Regions from separate parts of the Methylobacterium sp. WL120 genome, predicted to be linked through region 3. Evidence: predicted binding sites of a transcription regulator. Region 3 holds the regulator's gene; each other region holds the start of a gene.
What was found. The regulator PhoB, encoded in region 3, activates phosphate uptake and scavenging genes when phosphate is short. The targets are predictions, from matches to a motif close to TGTCATNNANCTGTCAT.

Region 1 (7,655 bases), on a different contig from region 3:
TCCGGTCCGAATGCCGGCCGTTGAGGATCATCCCGGCCCCGCCGCAGAGGTAGGCGCCCGACATGATCCAGCCGACTGTCGCCGGATCGGTGAAGCCGGCCTCGCGCACGATCGTCGGCCCGAAGAAGGTGAGCGCGGAGTTGGCCGTGACGATGCAGAAGAAGATCGCGATGCACTGCCAGACCCGCAGGTCGGCGAGTGAGGCCAGGATCCGGTGCTCGCGGGGGCCGAGCGCCGCCGCGTCGCGGGCGAGGTCGGCGGCGACCAGCGCCCGCGCCTCGGGCGCGAGCCAGCCGGCCTTCTCGGGCCGGTCGGTGAGGTAGGCCAGCGTGACGAGGCCCGCGAGGATCGACGGGATGCCCTCGATCAGGAACACCCATTGCCAGCCGGACCAGCCGTTGGCGCCGTCGAGGCCCGTCATGATCGTGCCGGCCAGAGGTCCGCCGATCACGCCGGCGAGCGCCGAGGCCGACATGAACAGGCCGAACACGCGGGCCCGCCGCCCGGTCGGATACCAGTAGGTCAGGTACAGGATCACCCCGGGATAGAACCCGGCCTCGAAGATCCCGAGGAGGAGCCGGAGCAGGTAGAAGGCCGGCACGGTGGTGACGAACATCATCGCCACGCAGCAGATCCCCCAGAGGATGGTGATCCGGGCGATGGTCTTGCGGGCGCCGACCCGTTCGAGCAGCAGGTTGCTCGGGACCTCGAACAGGAAGTAGCCGACGAAGAAGATCCCGGCGCCGACGCCGTAGACCGTCTCGCTGAACTTCAGGTCGCCCAGCATCTGCAGCTTGGCGAAGCCGATGTTGACCCGGTCGATCCACGACAGGATCCAGAGGGCCATCAAGAACGGCAGCAGCCGCCACGTGATCGTCCGGTACGCGGCCTCGCGCGTCGCGCGCTCGGCCGCGGATGGGATCGTGGGCACGGGTTGGACCAGGGCCGGCATCGGAGTCCGCGCGAGGGACCCGGCCTGCGATCACGGGCGGCGCCGGCCGCCGCGCGGTGCGTCCGGGCGTCGGCGCCCTGGCATGCAACCTTCGAGCCAGGGCGCGGACCGCGTCGCGGCCCGCGCGGCCCTGTTCAGAACACGTGGCGGAGGATGAAGAACAGCACGCCCGCCAGGGTGATCGCCGCCGGCAGCGTCAGCACCCACGCCAGCGCCATGTTGCGCACGGTCGACATCTGCAGCCCGGAGCCGTTGGCCGCCATGGTGCCGGCGACGCCCGAGGACAGGATGTGCGTGGTCGAGACCGGCAGGCCGTAGACCTCGGCCAGGCCGATCGTGCCGGCGGCCACGAGCTCGGCCGAGGCGCCCTGCGCGTAGGTGAGGTGGGTCTTGCCGATCTTCTCGCCGACGGTGACGACGATGCGCTTCCAGCCGACCATGGTGCCCAGCCCCAGCGCCAGGGCGACGCAGACCTTCACCCAGGTCGGGATGTAGCGCGTGCCGTCGTTGAGGAGGCCCGCATAGGCCTTCAGCGTGCCGGCCTCGGCCTCCGAGAAGCTGGCGCCGTTCTTCGGCAGCAGCCGGATCGCGTCGGTGGCGAGGTACATGTCGTTGCGCAGGTTTGAGGTCTGCGCCGCCGGCACCTGCTTGATCGCGCCGTAGTTCTTCACGTTGGCGGCGATGTCGGTGGAGAGTGCGGCCAGCGCGCCGTAGACCGCCGGCTGGTTCAGGTCCTTGGTCTTGAGGGCGTCCGAGACCTCCTTGCGGGCGGCCGCGGCGTCGGGCTGGGCCGTGGTGCCGGCGTGGCTGGCGAACACCGTGCTGGCGTTCTGCGAGGTCTGGATGAAGGCCGGCGTGGTGTCGTCGGCCATGGTGCGGTTGAGGGCGTAGGCAGTCGGCGCGGCGCCGATCAGGATCAGCATGATCAGGCCCATGCCCTTCTGGCCGTCGTTGCCGCCGTGGAAGAACGAGACCAGCGTGCAGGTCAGGATCAGCAGCGAGCGGATCCAGAGCGGGGGCGGCGTGTCGCCCTTCGGCGCCTCGTAGAGGTCCTTGCGCCGCACGGTGAACTTGAGCGCCAGCAGCAGGAGCGCCGCGGCGACGAAGCCGATGAGCGGGCTGAACAGCAGCGCCTTGAACACGCCGAGCGCCTGGGCCCAGTCGACGCCCGAGGTCGCGGAGCCCTCCGGCGCCATCAGCTGGTTGGCGAGCCCGACGCCGATCACCGAGCCGATCAGCGCGTGCGAGGAGGAGTTCGGCAGGCCGAAGGCCCAGGTGCCGAGGTTCCAGATGATCGCGGCGATGAGCAGGGCGAAGATCATCGCGTAGCCGGCGCCGGACCCGACCTGCAGGATCAGCTCCACCGGCAGCAGCGTGACGATGGCGTAGGCCACCGCGCCCGAGGACAGCATCACCCCGAGGAAGTTGAAGGCACCCGACCAGATCACCGCCACGAGCGGCGGCATCGAGTGGGTGTAGATCACGGTCGCCACCGCGTTGGCGGTGTCGTGGAAGCCGTTCACGAACTCGAAGGCGAGCGCGATCAGCAGGGCGAGCCCGAGGAGGACGAAGGCGCCGATCGCCAGCGGCGACTGGCCGACGGCGTTCATGTCGGCGATCAGGCTGACGACGGCGTAGACCAGGCCCGCCACCAGGACGAGCAGGAAGGCGATGATCCCGCCCGGATGCATGCCGCGATCGAGCGTCGGACCCGAGGCGCGCCGCGGTTCGGCGCCCACCCGGGGCGGCGTCAGGCTGGCGGAATCGGACATGATGGATCTCGACGGCGATCGGAGTTCAGCCGCCTTCGGATAGGCGCCGCGCATGACGGTCCGGTGACGCCGTGCGCACGGACGGCCGATCCGCGCCGGACGGCGCGGTTACGACTCCCCGAAAGCCTGAAGACCGGTCGCGCGCTCAGTGCCTGCGCGGGCGGCGGGGCGCCGTCGCCGGGGTCTTGTCGCGGTTCTCCTCGACGAGCTTGCGCCAGCGGTCCAGGCGGTCGGGGTCGAGGGCGCCCTCGGCGATGGCGGCCTGCACCGCGCAGCCGGGCTCGTGGGCGTGGGTGCAGTCGCGGAACCGGCAGTCGGGCGCCAGCTCGGTGATCTCGGCGAACAGCGTCTCGATCCCCTCCGCGGCGTCGCTGACGTGGAGCGTGCGCATCCCCGGCGTGTCGATCACCCAGCCGCCGCCCGCCATCGCGTGCAGCGAGCGCGCCGTCGTGGTGTGGCGCCCCTTGGCGTCGTGCTCCCGGATCGCGCCGGTCTCCTGCGGCGCGTCCTGGCCGGGCCCGGCCAGCGTGTTGACGAGCGTCGACTTGCCGACGCCGGACGAGCCGACCAGCGCCACGGTCTGCCCGGGCCCGCACCAGGGCGCCAGCGCCGCCGCGGCGTCCGGGCTGCGCGGGTTGACGCCGACCACCGACAACCCGCGCTGGAGCGCTGCGGCCTGCCGGCGGTAGGCCTCGACGTCGTCGGTCAGGTCGCCCTTGGTGAGGAGGATCACCGGATCGGTGCCGCCCTGGTTGGCGAGCGCGAGGTAGCGCTCCAGGCGGGCCGGGTTGAAGTCGGCGTTGCACGAGGTGACGACGAACAGGGTGTCGACGTTGGCGGCCGCCACCTGCGGGACCTTGCCGCCTTCGGTGCGCCGCTGCAGCACGGTCCTGCGCGACAGCCGCCGGTGCAGGGTCAGGGTCCGCGGGTCGGCCAGGACCCAGTCGCCGACCGTCACGTCGCCGGTGCTGGCGTGGACCGGCAGCAGCAGCTCGACGGGGCCGGCGGTCGACAGGGCGGTCAGGCGGGAGCGGTGGACCAGGGCGATCCGCATCGGCGCGAAGTCGGCCTCGGCCGGCGCGCGCTGGTCCTCGAAGAAGTCGGACCAGCCGAGGCTGGCCGCGCCTTCGGTCGGCAGGGGAGCGCCTGGGGATGACAAGGCCGCGCCTGCGGCCGGGAGGGCGTGGGGATGATCGGTCACGGCTTCAGCCCATGACACGGCGCCGGCCGGCTGACCAGCGAGCCGCGGACCGGCCGAACTCGCCGAGGAGACCCGGCGACCGCCCGCGGTTGGCGTTCCAGCCCCGCCCGACTGAATGCAATATTCTCTCGGCCGACGAGCGAGTTAATTTCAACGTCCCGACAAATAATGTTCGTTTGCAGGGTGGCGCCGGCTTGCCCTAACCTCCCCGAATGCGGTTTCGCGCGGCCATCCCGTCGCGATCCGTCAAGAATAGAGCCTGACCCAACAGGCGCCGCCGAACAGCGGCAACGAGACCGGAACGGTCGTCGGCAGGGAGAGTGGCGTGAAGAAGAACAAGATCGTCAGCGCCGACGAGGCGATCGCGCTCATCCGCACCGACGACGTCGTCACGACGACCGGCTTCGTGCAGAGCTGCATCCCCGAGGCGCTGCACGCCGCCCTCGAGAAGCGCTTCGTCGAGACCGGCGCGCCCGGCAACCTCACCCTGATCATGACGGCGGGCGCCGGCGACAGCAAAGGGCTGGGCACCGGGCGCCTCCACCACGAGGGCCTGCTCGGGCGGGTGATCGCGGCGAACTTCGGGCGGATGCCGAAGGTGGCGCAGGCCGCCCAGGACAACCGCATCCGCGGCTACAACCTGCCGCAGGGCGTGATCTCGCAGCTCTACCGCGCCTGCGCGGCCGGCCAGCCGGGCCTGTTCTCGAAGGTCGGCCTGCACACCTACGTCGACCCGCGCCACGGCGGCGGCCGGGTGAACACCCTGACCACCGAGGAGATCGTCAAGGTCGTGGAAGTCGAGGGCGAGGAGTGGCTGTTCTACCGGGCCACCAAGATCGACGTCGCCTTCATCCGCGCCACCAGCGCCGACCCGTCGGGCAACCTCTGCGTCTCCAAGGAGGCGCTGACGCTGGACAACCTCGCCCAGGCGATGGCGGCGCGCAACAACGGCGGCATCGTCATCGCGCAGGTGGAGCGCATCGTCGAGCAGGGCTCGATCAAGCCCAAGGACGTGCGCGTGCCGGGCATCCTGGTCGACTGCGTCGTGGTGGCGCCGCCCGAGCACCACCGCATGAATTACGGCGTCCAGCACGACGCGGCGCTCGCCGGCGAGATCCGCGTGCCGGTGACCGGCCTCAAGAAGATGACGCTCGACGCGCGCAAGATCATCGCGCGCCGCGCCGCGTTCGAGCTGCCGCCGAACGGCGTGGTCAACCTCGGCGTCGGCGCGCCCGAAGGCATCTCGTCGGTCGCCAACGAGGAGAAGGTCACCCCCTACATCACCCTGACGACCGAGGCCGGGGCGGTAGGCGGCGTGCTGGCCTCGGGCTCGAGCTTCGGCGCGGCGACCAACGCCGACGCGATCATCGACCAGAACCAGATGTTCGACTTCTACGACGGCGGCGGCCTCGACATGACCTGCCTGGGGCTCGCCGAATGCGACGGCGCCGGCAACGTCAACACCAGCCGCTTCGGCGGCCGGCTCAACGGCTGCGGCGGCTTCATCAACATCTCGCAGAACGCCCGCAAGGTGGTGTTCGCCGGCACCTTCACCTCCGGCGGCCTCGTCACCGAGATCGACGAGGGGCGCCTGCGGATCGTGCAGGAGGGGCGCTCGCGCAAGTTCGTGGCGGCCGTCGAGCAGAACACCTTCAGCGGGCCGTTCGCGCAGGAGCGCCGCCAGCCGGTGCTCTACGTGACGGAGCGCTGCGTCTTCAACCTGACGCAGGCCGGGCTGGAGCTGATCGAGGTGGCTCCGGGCATCGACATCGGCCGCGACATCCTCGCCCACATGGACTTCACGCCGGTGATCGAGAACCCGATCCCGATGGACCTGCGCATCTTCCGCGACGAGCCGATGGAGCTCCTGGCCGACCTCCTGAACCTCAACCTGCCCGACCGGGTCAGCTACGACCCGGGCCGAAACCTGCTCTTCGTCAACCTCGAAGGCTGGCAGGTCCGCTCGAAGGGCGACATCGACGCCCTGCGGCAGGTGCTCGAGACCGCCTGCCTGAAGGCCGGGCAGCGGGTGAACTCGGTGGTCAACCACGACGGGTTCCGCATCGGCGAGAACCTCTACGACGACTACGCCGAGATGATCGAGTACCTGTCGAAGTACCACTACCTCACGACGACGCGCTACGCGACGAGCGCCTTCCTGCGCCTGAAGATGCAGGAGGCCCTGAGCCGCCGCGGCCTCGCCCCGCACGTGTTCGAGCGCCGCTCGGAGGCCCACGCCTTCCTCGAAGCCGCCGAGCGCGAGGCGGCCGCGCAGCAGGCGTTGGCCGACGTCATCCCGTTGCGCGCCGCCAGCTGACCCACGGTCCGGCGGTCGTCCGGGCCGGCTTCGGCCTGAGACCCACGCAGGCGGAACAGGGCCGGTGAGCGCCGGCCCGATCGCGGTCGCACATCCGCCCGTGGCGGGATGGCATCGTCCGGGTGGACAAGGCGGCCTTTTCACGCTTCCTAGACGGCTTCTCCCGGACGGCCCGCGGATGGCATATTCGGGATGACGGTGGCGGTGGCGGAAGGGTCATGATGGGTCCGGCGAACGAGTATCCTTGGGAGAAGGCCTCCGAGCCGGCGCCGGCCGCCGAGAGCCATCTCGCGAACGTACTGCGGCTGGTCGGCACGTCCGGCGGCAGCGTCGCAGCCGTCCCGGCGCGGCCTTCGCCGTCGCAGGATTGGTCGAAGCTGATCGATTGCGTCCGTCACGCGGCCCATCAGACCCGCGCGGTCGAGGCCGCGGTCCAGAAGAAGGAGATGCACGTCCAAGAGGTTCTCGAACGCGTCCGCGAGGATGTGAAGAGCGCCGGAGAGCGCGTCCGGGCGGCCGAGGCGCGGGTGGTCGAGATCCAGAGCCGAACCGATGCCCTGCTCAGGGCCGCGGACGAGCGGGTGGCTGCGGCGGAGGAGCGGGCGCGCATCGCCGAGGACTGGCTGTCCCGCGTCTACGACACGATCGCGAGCGAGTTCGGCCTGGATCCGGACCTGAAGCGGAGTGCCTGATGGCCCCTGTCGCGCGACGTCCCGCGGCCGCGCCGATGGCGGATGAGCCGGATGTCCGGGCGGCCGAGGCCGGGCGCGGCCGTTCGAGGGTCGCGGCCGATGCGACGGCGGCGAACACGGTCGTTCCTCTGTTCGCGGCTCCGGAGGTCGCGGGCGGACCGTCCGGACCGGGTCAGGTGGTCGATTGGCCGTCGGCCATCGCGCAGATCCGCGAGGCCGGCGCGCACCTTCGCCGGATGCACGACGTCGCGCAGGCGATGTCCCGGCACGCGCGGGCGATGATCCGCCGCAGCCTTGATCAGACGGAGGAGGCCGAGCGGCGAGCCCACACCGCCGAAGCCGCGGCCGTGGCGGCCAGCCTGCGCGCCGACGGGGCGGAGGAGCGGCTTCGGCAGGCCGAGGCGCGGGCGCGGCTTGCGGAGGATCGCGCCGCCATCGCGGTGGCCGCGGAAGCCGAAGCGCAGATCTGGCTCAGGCGAACCTATGCCTGCCTGAAGGCCGAGTCTTCGAACACCGAGTCTTCGAACACCAAGCCCGCGAAGGGCGACACGCAGACCCGGTGAAGCGATCCCGAGGGTCCGGGGCGATCGGCGCCGAGGGGAACCTTCAGGATGCGGAAAACTCGTCGCTGATGATGCCCTGAAGGCGCACGAGCCAGTCCTCGGCGGTCTGCGCCCGCTCTTCCGCGGCGAGGGTCTTCCGGTCCGCATCCGCGGCTCGG
Region 2 (7,655 bases), on a different contig from region 3:
TCGGGCGGATGCATCCGCATGCCGCCGGCACCCTGCACCAGCGGCTCGACGATCACCGCGGCGAGCTCGGTGCGGTGGCGCGCCAGGACGCCGTCGAGGGCGGCCGTCTCCGCTTCGGTCCGCGGCAGGTCACAGAAGACCTGGCTCGGCAGGAAGGCGCCGAAGCGGCGATGCATGCCCTCCTCGGGGTCGCAGACCGACATCGCGCCCATGGTGTCGCCGTGGTAGCCGCCGCGGAACGCGAGGATGCGGGTGCGCCCGGCCTCGCCGCGGTTCAGCCAGAGCTGCACCGCCATCTTCAACGCCACCTCGACCGCGACCGAACCGGAATCGGTGAAGAACACGTGGTTCAAATCGCCGGGCAGGAGGGCGGCGAGCCGGCTCGCCAGCCGCTCGGCCGGAGCGTGCGTCAGGCCGCCGAACATCACGTGCGGCATGGTGCCGAGCTGTCCAGCCACCGCGGCGGCGATGTGGGAATGATTGTAGCCGTGCACCGCCGTCCACCATGAGGCGATGCCGTCGACGAGCTCGCGCCCGTTTGCGAGCACGATGCGCGACCCGTGCGTGCGCACCGCCTCCAGCGGCGGCGCCGCTTGCTTCATCTGGGTGTAGGGCCGCCACAGGTGGGCGGCGCTCGGATCGTCCGTCGCCATGCGCCGATCGATGCTGGCCCGCGGCGCGCCGGTCAACCTCCGCGCGCGACTTGACTCACGGCGGCCCCGCGGCGCTTTGAGGCCGCATGTCGAGCCTCGAATCCTTCGCCCGCGACAAGCTCTCCGGCCTGGACGCTGCCGCGCTGCGCCGCCGCCTCGTGCCGACGACCCGCGCCGTCGACGCGATGGCGGAACGCGGCGCGCGCCGCCTGGTCTCGTTCTCGTGCAACGACTACCTCGGCCTGAGCCACGACCCGCGGGTGGTCGCGGCGGCGCAGCAGGCCGTCGCCGCCTACGGCGCCGGCGCCGGCGGATCGCGCCTGGTGACCGGCAACCATCCGCTGCTGATCGCCATCGAGGCCCGGCTCGCCGCGCACAAGGGCACCGAGGCCGCCCTGGTTTTCGGCAGCGGCTACCTCGCCAACCTTGGCATCACCCCGGCGCTGGTCGGCGCGGGCGACCTCATCCTCGTCGACGCGCTCGCCCACGCGTGCATGTGGGGCGGCGCGCGGATCTCGGGCGCGACGACCCTGACGTTCCGCCACAACGACGTCGCCGACCTCGGCCGGCTGCTCGCCGAGCATCGCGCGCGCCATCGCCGGGCGATGATCCTCACCGAGCGGGTGTTCAGCATGGACGGCGACCGTGCGCCGCTCGGCGACATCCTGGGGGTGGCCGAGGCTCATGACGCCTGGACCCTGGTGGACGACGCGCACGGGCTCGGCGTGGTCGAGGGCGGTCCGCGAGCGCCCTTGGAGATGGGCACCCTGTCGAAGTCGCTCGGCTCCTACGGCGGCTATCTCTGCGCCTCGCAGGCCGTGGTCGACCTGCTGACGAGCCGCGCCCGCAGCTTCGTCTACACCACCGGCCTACCGCCGGCCTCCGCGGCGGCCGCCCTCGAAGCCCTGGCGATCCTCGAGGTGGAGCCCGAGCGCGGCGCGAAACCCCTGGCGCTCGCCCGCCGCTTCACCGCACGCCTCGGGCTGCCGGAGGCCGAGAGCGCGGTGGTGCCGGTGATGGTCGGCGCGGCGCAGGATGCGCTGGCGCTCTCCGCGGCGCTCGAAGCGCGCGGTTTCCTCGTCGTGGCGATCCGGCCGCCGACCGTGCCCGACGGCACCGCGCGGCTGCGGGTGGCGTTCTCGGCGGCGCATGACGCGGCGCAGGTCGACGCGCTGGCCGACGCCATCCTCGCCCTGCGGTCGGCCTGACCGGAGCGAGAGCATTTTCGAGCGAGGTGGATGCCGGCTCGCGTGAAGAACATGCACTAGGACGCGAGGGCGACCTGTCGCGGCGGGGCGCCCCACGGGTCGTCTGCGGCGCTGGCGCGCGAGCGCGCCACGATCTGGCGCGACATCCTGATCGTCTCCCCGAGGCGGTCGATCGATTCGGAGACCGCGGCCTTCAGGAGCGTCGCCCGCAGCATCTCGGCGCGCTGCCCCGCCTGAGAGACGGGAGGGCGGTACCGGCCGTTGCGCGGAGCCTTGTTCAGCATCTCCCGGAACGGCACGTCCATCAGCAGCGCGCCGCCCGCGTCCACGATCTCGAACGCGTAGGGCATCGGGTCGTAGCCGGAGCGTGCGAGGTCCGCCGAGATGTCGAGGATGGCGCGGCAGACGTCGAGGTAGACCGCATCGAGGCCGCTGAACTCCAGTCCGATCTCGTCGCGCTCGAAACCGCCCGGTCCATGAAGATGGCAGTAAAAGTACGGCATTGGCGAAAGTGTGACAGATTTCGCGCCCCAGCGCATCCGGTTTGTTTTCGCAGCCGCTAACACAGGTGGTTTGCGCGCACGTGCATAAAGAATACGATGCGCGCCGTCGCGGCCTTGAAACGAAAAACGCCGCGCTCTCGCGCGGCGCCGATCGCAGGAACGTGCGGCGGAAGCTCAGTTGAACAGCGAGCCGACGCCGCCCTGCACGCGGCCGAGGCCCTGGCGCGCGATCGTGTTGTTCGGGTCGATGGTCGAGGCGCGCTGGTAGTTCTCCATCGCCTCCTTCTTCCGGTTCGACTTCTCGTAGGCGAGGCCGCGATAGGCCCAGGAGGTCGCGTCCTTGTTGTCGACGTTGAGCGCGGCGTTGTAGTCCTCGATCGCCTTGTCGTATTTGTTCGTGGCGATCAGGCTCTGGCCGCGGGCGGCGTAGGGCGCGCTGACGAAGGGGTTGCGGTCGATCGCGGCGTCGAAGTCGCCGATGGCGGCGATGTCCTGGCCCTGCTTCTGCCGGACCAGGCCGCGGGCGTGATACGCCTCGGCCGATTCCGGCATCAGGCGGATCGCGACGTTGAGGTCGCGCATCGCGCCTTCGAGGTCGCCCTGGGCGCGCAGCACGTTGGCGCGGCCGATATAGGCCGGGCCGTAATTCGGGTCGGAGGCGATCGCCTTGGTGAAGTCCTGCAGCGCGGCGTCGTTGCGGCCGGTCTGGCGATAGGCCAGCGCGCGGTTGTTGTAGGCCGAGCCCGAATTCGGGTCGATCTGCACCGCCTTGGTGAAGTCGCCGATCGCGTCGTTGAACTGGCCGGCGCGGGCGTAGGCCGCGCCACGGGTGTTGTAGGCGGCGGCGTCGTTGGGGTTACGCTGCACCACCTCGGTCAGCGAAGCGATGTTGACGTTGGTCGCGCCCGTGGTGTCCGCCTCCAGCACGGCGAATTGCCGCGAGCCGGCAGCGCTTCCCACGGTCTCGCAGCCGGCGAGCCCCACGCTCGCGAGCGCCGCGAGGCCGAGCAGAGCCCGTTGTAACCGCACGCTGTCTGACGTCATCGCCCCATTCCCCTCGGCACGGTGCTCAAGCCTTCAGCACGCCCGAATCCCTGATCCACGCACCCCGAGCGGCGCGGCCGGCGCGCGGCCGGTCCGATCCGGTTGCGTTGGCCCCAGCACGTTCGCGCATCGCGGTGAACGCCCGATTAAGCGCGGGCGACGATCCCGTTGATGCGGGCCGATGTGGCGAACGTATGGCTCGACGCGAAAAGTCGTCGCGAACGTCGAAGCGGGGGGCACGCGAGTCATCCGCTGTGGTGCAGATGCATCGGAGTTCAGGGCTTGAGGCGGGTGACGTGGCCCATCTTGCGGCCGGGCCGGGCCTCGCCCTTGCCGTAGAGGTGGAGGTGCGCGCCGGGCTCGGCCAGCACCGATCGCCAGCCTTCCACCTCGTCGCCGATGAGGTTGCGCATCTCGGCCTTCAATCCGCCCGGGCGGGACGGATCGCCCAGCGGCCAGCCGCAGACCGCGCGCACGTGCTGGGCGAACTGCGAGGTGGTCGTGCCCTCGATCGTCCAGTGCCCGGAATTGTGCACCCGCGGCGCGATCTCGTTCACGACGAGGCGCTCGGCGCCGTCGGCCTCGCGCACCAGGAACATCTCGACGGCGAGCACCCCGACGTAGTCGAGGGCGTCGGCGATCGTCCGGGCGATGCCGAGGGCGGCCTGCGCAGTCTCGGGTGCGATGCCCGGCGCTGGCACGCGGGTGACGGCGAGGATGTGGTCGCGGTGCTCGTTCTCGCACAGGTCGAAGGCGGCGAAGCTCCCGTCGCCGGACCGCGCCGCGACCACCGAGACTTCCCGCTCGAACGCGACGAAGCCTTCGAGGATCAAAGCCGCGCCGCCGAACTCGGCGAAGATCGCGTTGCGGTCCGATTCGGCCTCCGTCCGGATGATGCGCTGGCCCTTGCCGTCGTAGCCGAACCGGCGGGTCTTCAGCACGGCCGGGCGGCCGATCGCGTCGAGGGCGCGGGCGAAGTCGTCGGGCGTGTCGACGGCGCGGAACGGCGCCGTCGGGATGCCGAGGCGGTTGATGAAGTCCTTCTCCGACAGCCTGTCCTGCGTCGTCGCCAGCGCCGAGGCGCTGGGATGCAGGGCGGCGTGGGCCGCGAGCAGGTCGGCGGTCTCGCGCGGGATGTTCTCGAACTCGTAGGTCACCACGTCGACGCTTTGCGCGAATCGCGTCAGCGCCTCCGCGTCGTCGTAGGCGGCGCAGGTGGTCTTAGCCGCCACGTCGAAGGCCGGGCTGTCGGCATCGGGGCAGTAGATGTGGGCCTTGAGGCCCATGTTGGCCGCGGCCAGCGCGATCATGCGGCCGAGCTGGCCGCCGCCGACGATGCCGAGGGTGCCGCCGGGCGCGATGGTCTTTGGGGTCACGGGGTCTCGGTCTCCGGCCGTTCGGCGACGGATGCGGTCTGGGCCGCGCGCCAGGCGTCCAGGCGCTGGGCCAACGCGTCGTCGGACAGGGCGAGCACGGCGGCGGCGAGCAGCGCGGCGTTCACCGCGCCGGCCCGGCCGATCGCCAGGGTGCCGACGGGGATGCCGGCCGGCATCTGCACGATCGAGAGCAGGCTGTCCTGTCCCGACAACGCCTTCGATTCCACCGGCACGCCGAAGACCGGGAGGCTCGTCATCGCGGCGGCCATGCCCGGCAGGTGCGCCGCGCCGCCCGCGCCCGCGATCACGACCTTGAAGCCGGCAGCCTTGGCGCCCTTGGCGAAGGCCACCAGCCGGTCCGGCGTGCGATGAGCCGAGACGATGCGCGCGTCGTAGGCGACGCCGAGCGCGTCGAGGGTGTCGGCGGCGTTCCGCATGGTCGCCCAGTCGGACTGGCTGCCCATGATGATCGCGACCGCAGGCGACGGCACCATCCGCGTCAAACCCATTTCCTTCGCGATGCGGGCCGGTCGGCCCGTCCTCGCCGCTGGCAAGCTCGCCGCTTACAGGCGCCGACCCGGCGCGGCAAGGCGAGGCGCACCGGCATCCACCGGCATCAGGCGATGATGTCGGGGGTGATCTGGTCCTCGACGAAGGCGATCCTGTCGCGCAGCGTCAGCTTGCGCTTCTTCAGGCGCTGGATCTGCAGCTGGTCGCCGGCGACGTTGCGCTCGAGGGCATCGATCGCGTCGTCGAGGTCGCGATGCTCCTGTTTCAGCCGCGCCAGCTCGACGTCCAGTTCGGATTGCGCATCCGGGACCAACTCAACCGCCATCGCCGCCTTCGAAAACCAACCTGTGCCGGAATCGAGCATGCGTCAGGCACGCCCGAGCGGCAAGCATTCGTGAGGCATAGGCTGAGGATTGCCTTCGACAGCCGGCTCGACATGTGCCAGATTCCCCGCGTCGGAACGATGACAGGAGACACGACTCATGTCGCTGCAGACGCATCTGAGCCAGCTCACCCGGAAGCACGAAGCCCTCGAACGCGAAATCCACCAGGCGACGCTGAGGCCGTCCGAGGACGACCTGCACATCGCCGAGTTGAAGCGGCGCAAACTTCTCCTGAAGGACGAGATCAACCGGCTGCAGGCGGGCGTCGACACGCTGCACTGACGGACCTGTTTCGAAGCACGACACCGAGATCCGCCGCGCCGTCCCCCACGGCGCGGCTTTTTTATGCAGCCGCTCGATCCTGCGCGGCCCGCAATCCTGCTAGCTTCGCTGCCAGGAGGCGACCCCCGAAGAGGCCGCCCCGTCCGAGGAGCCGCCATGCCGACCGCCGACCCCTCCCCAGACCAGCCGTCGCGCTACGCCGCGGTGCATGAGCGCGCGATGCGCGACCCCGAGGGGTTCTGGCTCGACGCGGCGCGGGCGATCGATTGGACGACGGAGCCGACCCGGGCCTTCGAGCCCAAGTCCGGCCCCTACGGTCGCTGGTTCCCCGACGGGGCGCTGAACGCCTGCTGGAACGCCGTCGATCGGCACGTCGCCGGCGGCCGCGCGGAGCAGGTCGCGATCCGCTACGATTCGCCGGTCACGGGCACCAAGCGCGCCATCACCTATGCGGACCTCCTGCGCGAGGTCTCGGCCCTGGCCGCCGTGCTCGCCGACCTCGGCGTCGGCCGGGGCGACCGGGTGATCCTCTACATGCCGATGGTGCCTGAAGCCCTGTTCGGCATGCTCGCCTGCGCCCGCATCGGCGCGGTGCACTCGGTGGTGTTCGGCGGGTTCGCCGCCAACGAGCTGAGCGTCCGGATCGAGGACGCGGCGCCGAAGGTGGTGCTCGCCGCCTCCTGCGGCATCGAGCCGAGCCGGGTGGTCGCCTACAAGCCGCTGCTGGACGCCGCCCTCGCCACGGCCCGGCACAAGCCCGCCGCCTGCCTCATCCTTCAGCGCCCGCAAGCCCTCGCGAGCCTCGTCGAGGGCCGCGACCGGGATTGGGCCGAGGCGGTCGCGGCGGCCGAGGGGCGGGCGCCGGACTGCGTGCCGATGGCCGCGACCGACCCGCTCTACGTGCTCTACACCTCCGGCACCACCGGCAAGCCCAAGGGCGTGGTGCGCGACACCGGCGGCTACCTCGTCGCGCTCAGCTGGTCGATGTCCAACCTCTACGGCGTGCAGCCCGGCGAGACCTACTTCTGCGCTTCCGACATCGGCTGGGTGGTCGGCCATTCCTACATCGTCTACGCGCCGCTGCTGCACGGCTGCACCACGGTCCTGTACGAGGGCAAGCCGGTCGGCACCCCCGATCCCGGCGCGTTCTGGCGGGTCGTCGCCGAGACCGGCACGGTCTGCCTGTTCACGGCGCCGACGGCGCTTCGCGCCATCAAGAAGGAGGATTCGAAAGGCAGCCATGTGGCCGGCCACGACCTCTCGCGCTTCCGCACCCTGTTCCTGGCCGGCGAGCGCGCGGACCCGGATTCGGTCGCCTGGGCCGAGCGCGTGCTCGACCGGCCGGTGGTCGACCATTGGTGGCAGACCGAGACCGGCTGGCCGATCGCCGGCAACCCGGTCGGCCTGGGGCTGCTCCCGGTCAAGCACGGCAGCACCTGCGTGCCGATGCCGGGCTACGACGTGCAGGTGCTCGACGAGGGCGGCAAGCCGGTGCCCGCCGGCACGATGGGCACCATCGCGATCCGCCTGCCGCTGCCGCCGGGATGCCTGCCGACCCTGTGGGGCTCCGATACCCGGATGCGCACGAGCTATCTCGAGACCTTTCCCGGCTGGTACGACACATCGGATGCGGGCGTGATCGACGCCGACGGCTACATCACCGTGCTCGGGCGGACGGACGACATCATCAACGTCG
Region 3 (7,655 bases):
CGCCGCTGAAAGGTCCGGCCCTGGAGAAGGACGGCCTCGTCCAGTTCCCGACCGTGATGGGCGGTGTCGTCGCCGTCGTGAACATCCCCGGCATCGAGCCGGGCAAGCTCAAGCTCACCGGCGACGTGATCGCCGACATCTACGCCAACAAGATCACCAAGTGGTCCGACCCGAAGATCGCCGCGCTGAACGACGGGCTGAAGCTGCCCGACGCCAACATCACCCCGGTCTACCGCTCGGACGCGTCGGGCACGACGAACATCTTCACCACCTACCTCAGCCAGGTCTCGGAGGGCTGGAAGAAGGAGTTCGGCGCCGCCACCACCGTGAGCTGGCCCGCCGGCCAGGGCGGCAAGGGCAACGAGGGCGTCACCGCCACCGTCAAGCAGGTCCCGAACGCCATCGGCTACGTCGAGTCGGCCTACGCCAAGCAGAACAAGCTCAGCTACGCGCTGATCCGCAACAAGGCCGGCAAGTTCCCGCAGCCGGACGACAAGGCGTTCCAGGCCGCCGCCGCCAGCGCCGACTGGAAGAGCCAGCCCGGCTTCGGCATCACGCTCACCGACCAGGCGGGCGAGGATGCGTGGCCGATCACGGCCGCGACCTTCATCCTCGTCCACAAGGAGGCCGCCGACCCGGCGAAGTCCGCCGACGTGCTGAAGTTCTTCGACTGGGCCTACAAGAACGGCGACAAGCTCGCCTCCGACCTCGACTACGTTCCGCTGCCGGACGCCGTCGTCGGCCTGATCCACGAGGAGTGGAAGCAGGTGAAGGGCAAGGACGGGAAGCCCGTCCTCGGCATGTGAGGCCGACGGCGCGGGGCGGACTCCACCGCGCGCCTCGATCGTCGACTCGTCGGGGGGGCCCCCCGACCCCCGAGCGGACCGGCTTCCTCCCATCCGGTCTCACTCCCATCCGGTCTCACTCGCATCCGGTCTCGCCCTCGCGCCCGGCCGCACGGCGCGCTACCACCCCAGACGGTGAAAAGAACCGCGGATGACCGCCTTGACCGAACAGATCGCCCTGACGCGCTCCGGCACGAGCACGCGCTCGCGAAAGGGGCCGAGCAAGGGCCTCGACGCCCTGTTCCGCGCCGCCTCCTACGGTTCGGCCCTGCTGGTGCTGGTGGTGCTCGCCGGCATCCTCGGGTCGATCCTCTACGGCGGCTGGCCCGCCTTCCGCGAGTTCGGCTTCGGCTTCCTCACCTCCAGCGCCTGGAACATCGGCACGGAGCAGTACGGCGCCCTCGTCGCCGTCACCGGAACCCTCGCCTCGGCGCTGCTGGCCCTGGTGATCGGCGTGCCGATCTCGCTCGGCATCGCGATCTACCTGACGCAGCTCTGCCCCGGCTGGGCGCGCAAGCCCGTCGGCATGACGATCGAGCTGCTCGCCGCGGTGCCGAGCATCATCTACGGCATGTGGGGCCTGTTCATCTTCGCCCCATTCTTCGCCCGCTTCGTGCAGATGCCGGTCTCGAACGTCGTCGAGAGCCTGCCGATCGTCGGGACGCTGCTCTACGCCCGCGTGCCCTCGGGCGTCGGCGTGCTCACCGCCGGCATCATCCTGGCGATCATGATCGTGCCGTTCGTGGCCTCGATCGCCCGCGACATGCTCGACCAGATCCCGACGATCCTGCGCGAGAGCGCCTACGGCATCGGCTGCACCACCTGGGAGGTGGTCCGCCACGTCCTGCTGCCGCAGGCCTCCGTCTCCATCATCGGCGCGATCATGCTCGGCCTCGGCCGCGCCCTCGGCGAGACCATGGCGGTGACCTTCGTGGTCGGCAACGCCAACCGGCTCTCGGCCTCGGTGTTCGACCCCGGCTCGACCATCGCTTCGCGGATCGCCAACGAGTTCAACGAGGCCGACGGCCTGCAGCTGAACTCGCTGATGGCTTTGGGCTGCATCCTGTTCGCGATCACCTTCGTCGTCCTGATCATCGCCCGCTTCCTGACGCGCCGCGTCAAGGTCGCCTGAGGGAGCCCGTCGTGGACGCCAACAACACGATCCGTCCCGCGCCGGCCCTCAAGCCGACCCGCATCCGCGGCAGCCGCCGGGTCGCCGACCGCACCCTGCGCCTCGCCTGCCTCCTTGCCACCGTGCTCGGCGCTGTCGTCCTCGGCTCGATCCTCCTGATGCTGATCATCGAGGGCGCGCGCGGGTTCTCGCCGCTGCTGTTCACCCAGCCGACGCCCGGCCCGGGCTCGGAAGGCGGCGGCATCGCCAACGCCATCCTCGGCAGCCTGGTGCTCACCGGCATCGGCATCCTCGTCGCCACGCCGATCGGCCTGATGGCCGGCACCTACCTCGCCGAGTACGGCCGCGGCTCGAAGCTCGCCGAGGTGATCCGCTTCCTCAACGACATCCTGCTCTCCGCGCCCTCGATCCTGATCGGCCTGTTCGTCTACACCCTGATGGTGCGGCCGATGGGGAGCTATTCGGGCTGGGCCGGCGGCGTGGCGCTGGCGATCATCGCGACGCCGGTGATCGTGCGCACCACCGAGGACATGTTGCGCCTCGTCCCCGGGACGCTGCGCGAGGCCGGCGTCGCGCTCGGCGCCCCGATGTCGACGGTGATCCGCAGCGTGACGTGGCGGGCGGCGTCGGCCGGCATCGTTACCGGCATCATCCTGGCGCTCGCCCGCATCGCCGGCGAGACCGCGCCGCTGCTGTTCACGGCGCTCAACAACAACTCTTGGTTCAGCCGCGACCTGATGGGCGGCGTCGCGAACCTGCCGGTGATGATCTACCAGTTCGCGCTCTCGCCCTATCCGAACTGGCAGCAGCTCGCCTGGGCCGGCGCGCTCCTGATCACCATGACGATCCTGCTGCTCTCGGTCGTCGCCCGCTTCGTCATCAAGCCGCAGACCGCGCGCTGATGTCCATGGGGACCCTGAACCCGCCGCCGGCACCCACGAGGAACACGACGATGAACGCCGCCCCCGCGATCAGCGCTTCCCAGTTCGACGGCCGGAACCCGGCCGACGAGCACGCGCCCATCCGCATCGCCGCCAGGGAGCTGAACTTCTATTACGGGCAGTTCCACAGCCTGAAGAACATCAACCTCGACTTCCACGACCGCCAGGTCACCGCCCTGATCGGCCCGTCCGGCTGCGGGAAGTCGACCCTTCTGCGCACCTTCAACCGGATCTACAGCCTCTACCCGGAGCAGCGCGCCGAGGGTCAGGTGCTGCTCGACGGCCAGAACGTGCTCGACGCCAACGTCGACCTGAACGAGCTGCGCTCGCGCATCGGCATGGTGTTCCAGAAGCCGACGCCGTTCCCGATGTCGATCTACGACAACGTCGCCTTCGGCCTGCGCCTCTACGAGAAGCTGCCGAAATCCGAGCTCGACGGCCGCGTCGAGTCGGCCCTGCGCAAGGCCGCCCTGTGGGACGAGGTGAAGGACAAGCTCAAGCAGTCCGGCATGGGCCTCTCCGGCGGCCAGCAGCAGCGCCTGTGCATCGCCCGCACGGTGGCCCAGAGCCCCGAGGTGATCCTGTTCGACGAGCCGACCTCGGCCCTCGACCCGATCTCGACCGGGCGCATCGAGGAGCTGATCGAGCAGCTGCGCAGCGAGTTCACGATCGTCATCGTGACCCACAACATGCAGCAGGCCGCGCGCATCTCGCAGTTCACCGCCTTCATGTATCTCGGCGAAGTCATCGAGGTCGGTCCGACCAACCGCATCTTCATGAACCCGACCGTGCGTCAGACCCAGGACTACATCACCGGCCGCTTCGGCTGAGCCGCATACGGATCGATCGAGGACCAAGCCCATGCCCGGCCACATCGTCACGTCCTACGACACCGACCTCGAGGACCTGCGCCGCTCGATCTCCGAGATGGGCGGCGTCGCCGAGAAGATGATGACCGAGGCGACCGACGCCCTCGTTCGCCGCGACACCCAGCTCGCCCAGGCGGTGATCCTCGCCGACAAGCGCCTCGACACCCTCCAGCGCGAGATCGAGGAGCGCTCGGTGCTGCTCATCGCCCGGCGCCAGCCGATGGCGATCGACCTGCGCGAGACGATCTCGGCGATCCGCGTCTCGGGCGACCTCGAGCGCATCGGCGACCTCGCCAAGAACATCGCCAAGCGCGTCGTCGCGATCAGCGACCAGGCCCAGGCGCAGAAGATCGTGCTCGGCGTGCAGCACATGAGCGACCTGGTGCAGGAGCAGCTCAAGGACGTGCTCGACGCCTATGCCAGCCGCGACGTCTCGGCGGCGCACAACGTCTGGGAGCGGGACGGCGAGATCGACGCGCTCTACAACTCGCTGTTCCGCGAGTTGTTGACGTACATGATGGAAGATCCGCGCAACATCTCGTTCTGCACGCACCTGCTGTTCTGCGCCAAGAACGTCGAGCGCATCGGCGACCACACCACCAACATCGCCGAGACGATCCATTATCTCGCCACCGGCGAGAACCTCGCCGGCGACCGCCCGAAGAACGACGCGTCGAACTACGCGACGGTGACGCCCGGCGCCTGAGACGCCTGTCGGCGTCTCACGGCGGCCAAGGAAGTCGGGCGGCCCGCCCGGGAGTGCCCTGCATGCGTACGCGGATCCTGATCGTCGAGGACGAGGAGGCGCTCACCACCCTCCTGCGCTACAACCTCGAAGCCGAGGGCTTCGAGGTCGATTCCGCAGCCCGCGGCGACGAGGCCGAGCTGCGCCTGCAGGAGCAGGTGCCGGACCTGATCCTGCTCGACTGGATGCTGCCCGGCCTCTCGGGGATCGAGCTGTGCCGCCGGGTGCGGGCGCGGCGCGAGACGGCGTCCCTGCCGGTCATCATGCTGACGGCGCGCGGCGAGGAGGGCGACCGCATCCGCGGCCTCGGGACCGGGGCCGACGACTACATCGTCAAACCGTTCTCCGTGCCGGAGCTCCTGGCCCGGGTCCGCGCGCTGCTGCGCCGGGCCAAGCCGACCCATGTCGCGAACCTCCTGGAGGCCGGCGACATCGAGCTCGACCGCGACAGCCACCGCCTGCGCCGGGCGGGCAGCGAGATCCACCTCGGGCCGACCGAGTTCAAGCTGCTCGAATTCCTGATGCAGAGCCCCGGCCGGGTCTATTCCCGCGAGCAGCTCCTCGACGGCGTCTGGGGCCACGACGTCTACATCGACGAACGCACCGTCGACGTGCATGTCGGCCGCCTGCGCAAGGCCCTGAACCGCACCGGCGAGACCGACCCGATCCGCACCGTCCGCGGTTCGGGCTACGCCTTCGACGAGACGTTTTCGGGCGAGGATTAGGGCACCTTCGTTCCCGCGCCCGCGAGCCCCGCGCTGCGGCCCGTCGCCGTCACGGCGTCCAGCGCGCTCAGCACCGTGCCCTCGGTGAGGATCTGCGGCAGCACCGTCGGCTCGCCTGGCCCTGCGTAGAGCAGGTAGAGCGGCACGCCGCTGCGGCCGTGTCGCTCGAGCAGGCGGGTGATCTCCGGATTCTGGTTGGTCCAGTCGCCCTTGAGGTAGGTGACGTCGCGGGCGCGCATCGCCGCGCCGACCGCCGCCGTCCCGAGCGAGGTGCGCTCGTTGACCTGGCAGGTGATGCACCACGCCGCGGTCATGTTGACGAAGACCGGCCGGCCGCCGGCCAGCAGCGCGTCGAGGCGCGCCTGCGTGAACGGCTCGACGCCCTCGGCCCTGGCCTGGGCGCCCGGCGCGATCCGGTCGCGGTCGAGGGTGAGGGCGAGCGCCGCCACGCCGACGACGGCGAGCACCGCGAGGCCGCGGGCGAGCTGCGCCCGCACCGGGCGCGCGTCGCGGCCGAGTTCCCACGCCCAGGCGGAGAAGCCGAGCAGCACCAGTCCGAGCAGCGCGGCGAGCAGGCCCTGCGGCCCGACCTGCTGGGCCAGCACCCAGACCAGCCAAGCGACCGTGGCGTAGATCGGGAAGGCCAGCGCCTGCTTCAGCACGTCCATCCAGGCGCCCGGGCGGGGCAGGGCGCGGAGCGCCGCCGGCCACAGGGTCAACGCCAGGAAGGGCAGGGCGAGGCCGAGGCCGAGGCTCGCGAACACCACGAGGCCGGCGGCCGTCGACTGCGTCAGCGCGAAGCCCACCGCCGAGCCCATGAAGGGGGCGGTGCAGGGCGTCGCCACCACGGTCGCGAGCACGCCGGTGAAGAACGAGCCTTCGAGCCCGGCCCGCCGGGTCAGCCCGTCGCCGAGGCCGGCGAGCCGCCCGCCGAGGTGGAGCATGCCCGACAGGCTCAGGCCCATGGCGAAGAGCAGGTAGGCCAGGGCGGCCACCACGGTGGGCGATTGCAGCTGGAAGCCCCAGCCGATCCCGGCTCCCCCGGCCTTCAGCGCGATCAGCAGCGAGGCCAGCACCAGGAACGCCGCCAGCACGCCCGCCGTGTAGGCGAGCCCGTGCAGGCGGACCCGCCCCGGCGCCTCGCCGGAATGCTTCACCAAGCTGAGCACCTTGATCGACAGAACCGGGAAGACGCAGGGCATCAGGTTGAGGATCAGGCCGCCCAGCAGCGCGAGGCCGGCCGCGGTCCAGAGCGTCAGGGTCTCGGCCGGCTCGGTGCGCGGGATCGCCGGCGCCACGCTCGGCATCGCGCTGCCGGCCGCGAGCGGCGCCTCGTCGCCCAGCGCGAAGGCCTGGCGGACGAGACCGTCGCCGGTCTCCTCCTCGATCGCCAGCACGCCGGGCAGGCTCTCGGGCGCGGCGTCGGTGGGCGTCGCGCGGGTCAGCGTCAGGTGGAGGCCGGCCGCGTCCACGGTGAAGGGCTGCGGCGCGGCGTTCTCGATCGCCGTCTCGGAATAGGGAAAGAACGCCACCGCGCGGAGCCTGTCCGCGGCGAGGCCCGGCGCGTCGAGGTCCAGGGCGAGGCGGTCGCCCTGGCTCGACAGCCGCACCGGCCACGGCGAGGCCTTGGGCAGGGCGGCGCGGGCACGCACGAACAGCGCGGCGTTGGCCGGATCGGCCGCGGCCTCGCGGGCGACCGGCAGGGTCAGGGCGAGGTCGGCCGAGCCGGGGATGCATTCCTTCTCGCACACGAGATAGGTGAGCTTGCCCGCAAGCGTCACGGGGGCTGCCGGGTCGAGGCTCGGCGGCGGCGTCACCCGCACGAGCAGGATCGCCTCGCCCTCGTAGCCGAAGTTCATCAGCGTCGCGATCGGGATGCGGTGCGGTGCCGGCCACTGGATCGCCGAGGCCGAGAAGCCGGCCGGCAGCGTCCAGGTCACCTCCGGCGGCAGGCCCGAATCGCCGGGGTTGCGCCAGTAGACGTGCCAGCCCGGCTTCATCGCCATGCGGATGGCCACGGTGAACGGCGTGGCGCCGGCCACCGCCGCAGGCTCCGCCACGAGGCTCGCCCGCACGAGGTCGGCCGGCGGCTTGAAGCCCTGGGCCGCGACCGGCCCGGCGAGCAGCGATAGGAGGAGAGCGAGAAGACGCAGCATGCGGTCCCTTCGCGCGACCGTCCACGACGGTTTCACGCTGCTCTCGTCATAGGCGCGAACAGGCGGAGGGTAAAATCGCGACGGCGCGTCCGGGTGCCGCGCGGAGGATCGATCCTGGGTTCAGAGTGCCGCCGTCGCCCGCTCCAGCCAGGCTCGCGTCTCCGGGTCGAGGTCCGGTTCGAGCACGTCGCGGACGTGGGCGTGGTAGGCGTCGATCCAGGCGCGCTCGGCCGGGCTCAGCA

Region 1: FV229_RS15020 (inorganic phosphate transporter) is a predicted target of PhoB. The motif match lies at 2,777-2,793, and genes of this name have one in related genera.
Region 2: FV229_RS06065 (DUF465 domain-containing protein) is a predicted target of PhoB. The motif match lies at 5,747-5,763, and genes of this name have one in related genera.

The regions. Positions count from the first base shown of each region.
Region 1 covers NZ_VRUT01000074.1:15,562-23,216, reverse strand. The annotation lists partial or broken gene FV229_RS15025 (MFS transporter) at 1-952, opposite strand, end outside; gene FV229_RS15020 (inorganic phosphate transporter) at 1,087-2,724, opposite strand; gene rsgA (ribosome small subunit-dependent GTPase A) at 2,870-3,883, opposite strand; gene FV229_RS15010 (malonate decarboxylase subunit alpha) at 4,251-6,242, shown strand; gene FV229_RS15005 (hypothetical protein) at 6,461-6,934, shown strand; gene FV229_RS15000 (hypothetical protein) at 7,111-7,497, shown strand; gene FV229_RS14995 (hypothetical protein) at 7,541-7,655, opposite strand, start outside.
Region 2 covers NZ_VRUT01000019.1:13,097-20,751, reverse strand. The annotation lists gene FV229_RS06100 (adenosylmethionine--8-amino-7-oxononanoate transaminase) at 1-653, opposite strand, end outside; gene FV229_RS06095 (aminotransferase class I/II-fold pyridoxal phosphate-dependent enzyme) at 740-1,861, shown strand; gene FV229_RS06090 (hypothetical protein) at 1,918-2,364, opposite strand; gene FV229_RS06085 (tetratricopeptide repeat protein) at 2,539-3,408, opposite strand; gene FV229_RS06080 (5-(carboxyamino)imidazole ribonucleotide synthase) at 3,684-4,784, opposite strand; gene purE (5-(carboxyamino)imidazole ribonucleotide mutase) at 4,781-5,278, opposite strand; gene FV229_RS06070 (DUF465 domain-containing protein) at 5,401-5,619, opposite strand; gene FV229_RS06065 (DUF465 domain-containing protein) at 5,777-5,959, shown strand; gene FV229_RS06060 (propionyl-CoA synthetase) at 6,116-7,655, shown strand, end outside.
Region 3 covers NZ_VRUT01000062.1:12,716-20,370, reverse strand. The annotation lists gene pstS (phosphate ABC transporter substrate-binding protein PstS) at 1-806, shown strand, start outside; gene pstC (phosphate ABC transporter permease subunit PstC) at 997-1,977, shown strand; gene pstA (phosphate ABC transporter permease PstA) at 1,989-2,879, shown strand; gene pstB (phosphate ABC transporter ATP-binding protein PstB) at 2,930-3,748, shown strand; gene phoU (phosphate signaling complex protein PhoU) at 3,780-4,493, shown strand; gene phoB (phosphate regulon transcriptional regulator PhoB) at 4,556-5,257, shown strand; gene FV229_RS13345 (protein-disulfide reductase DsbD domain-containing protein) at 5,254-7,413, opposite strand; gene FV229_RS13340 (aminopeptidase P family protein) at 7,534-7,655, opposite strand, start outside.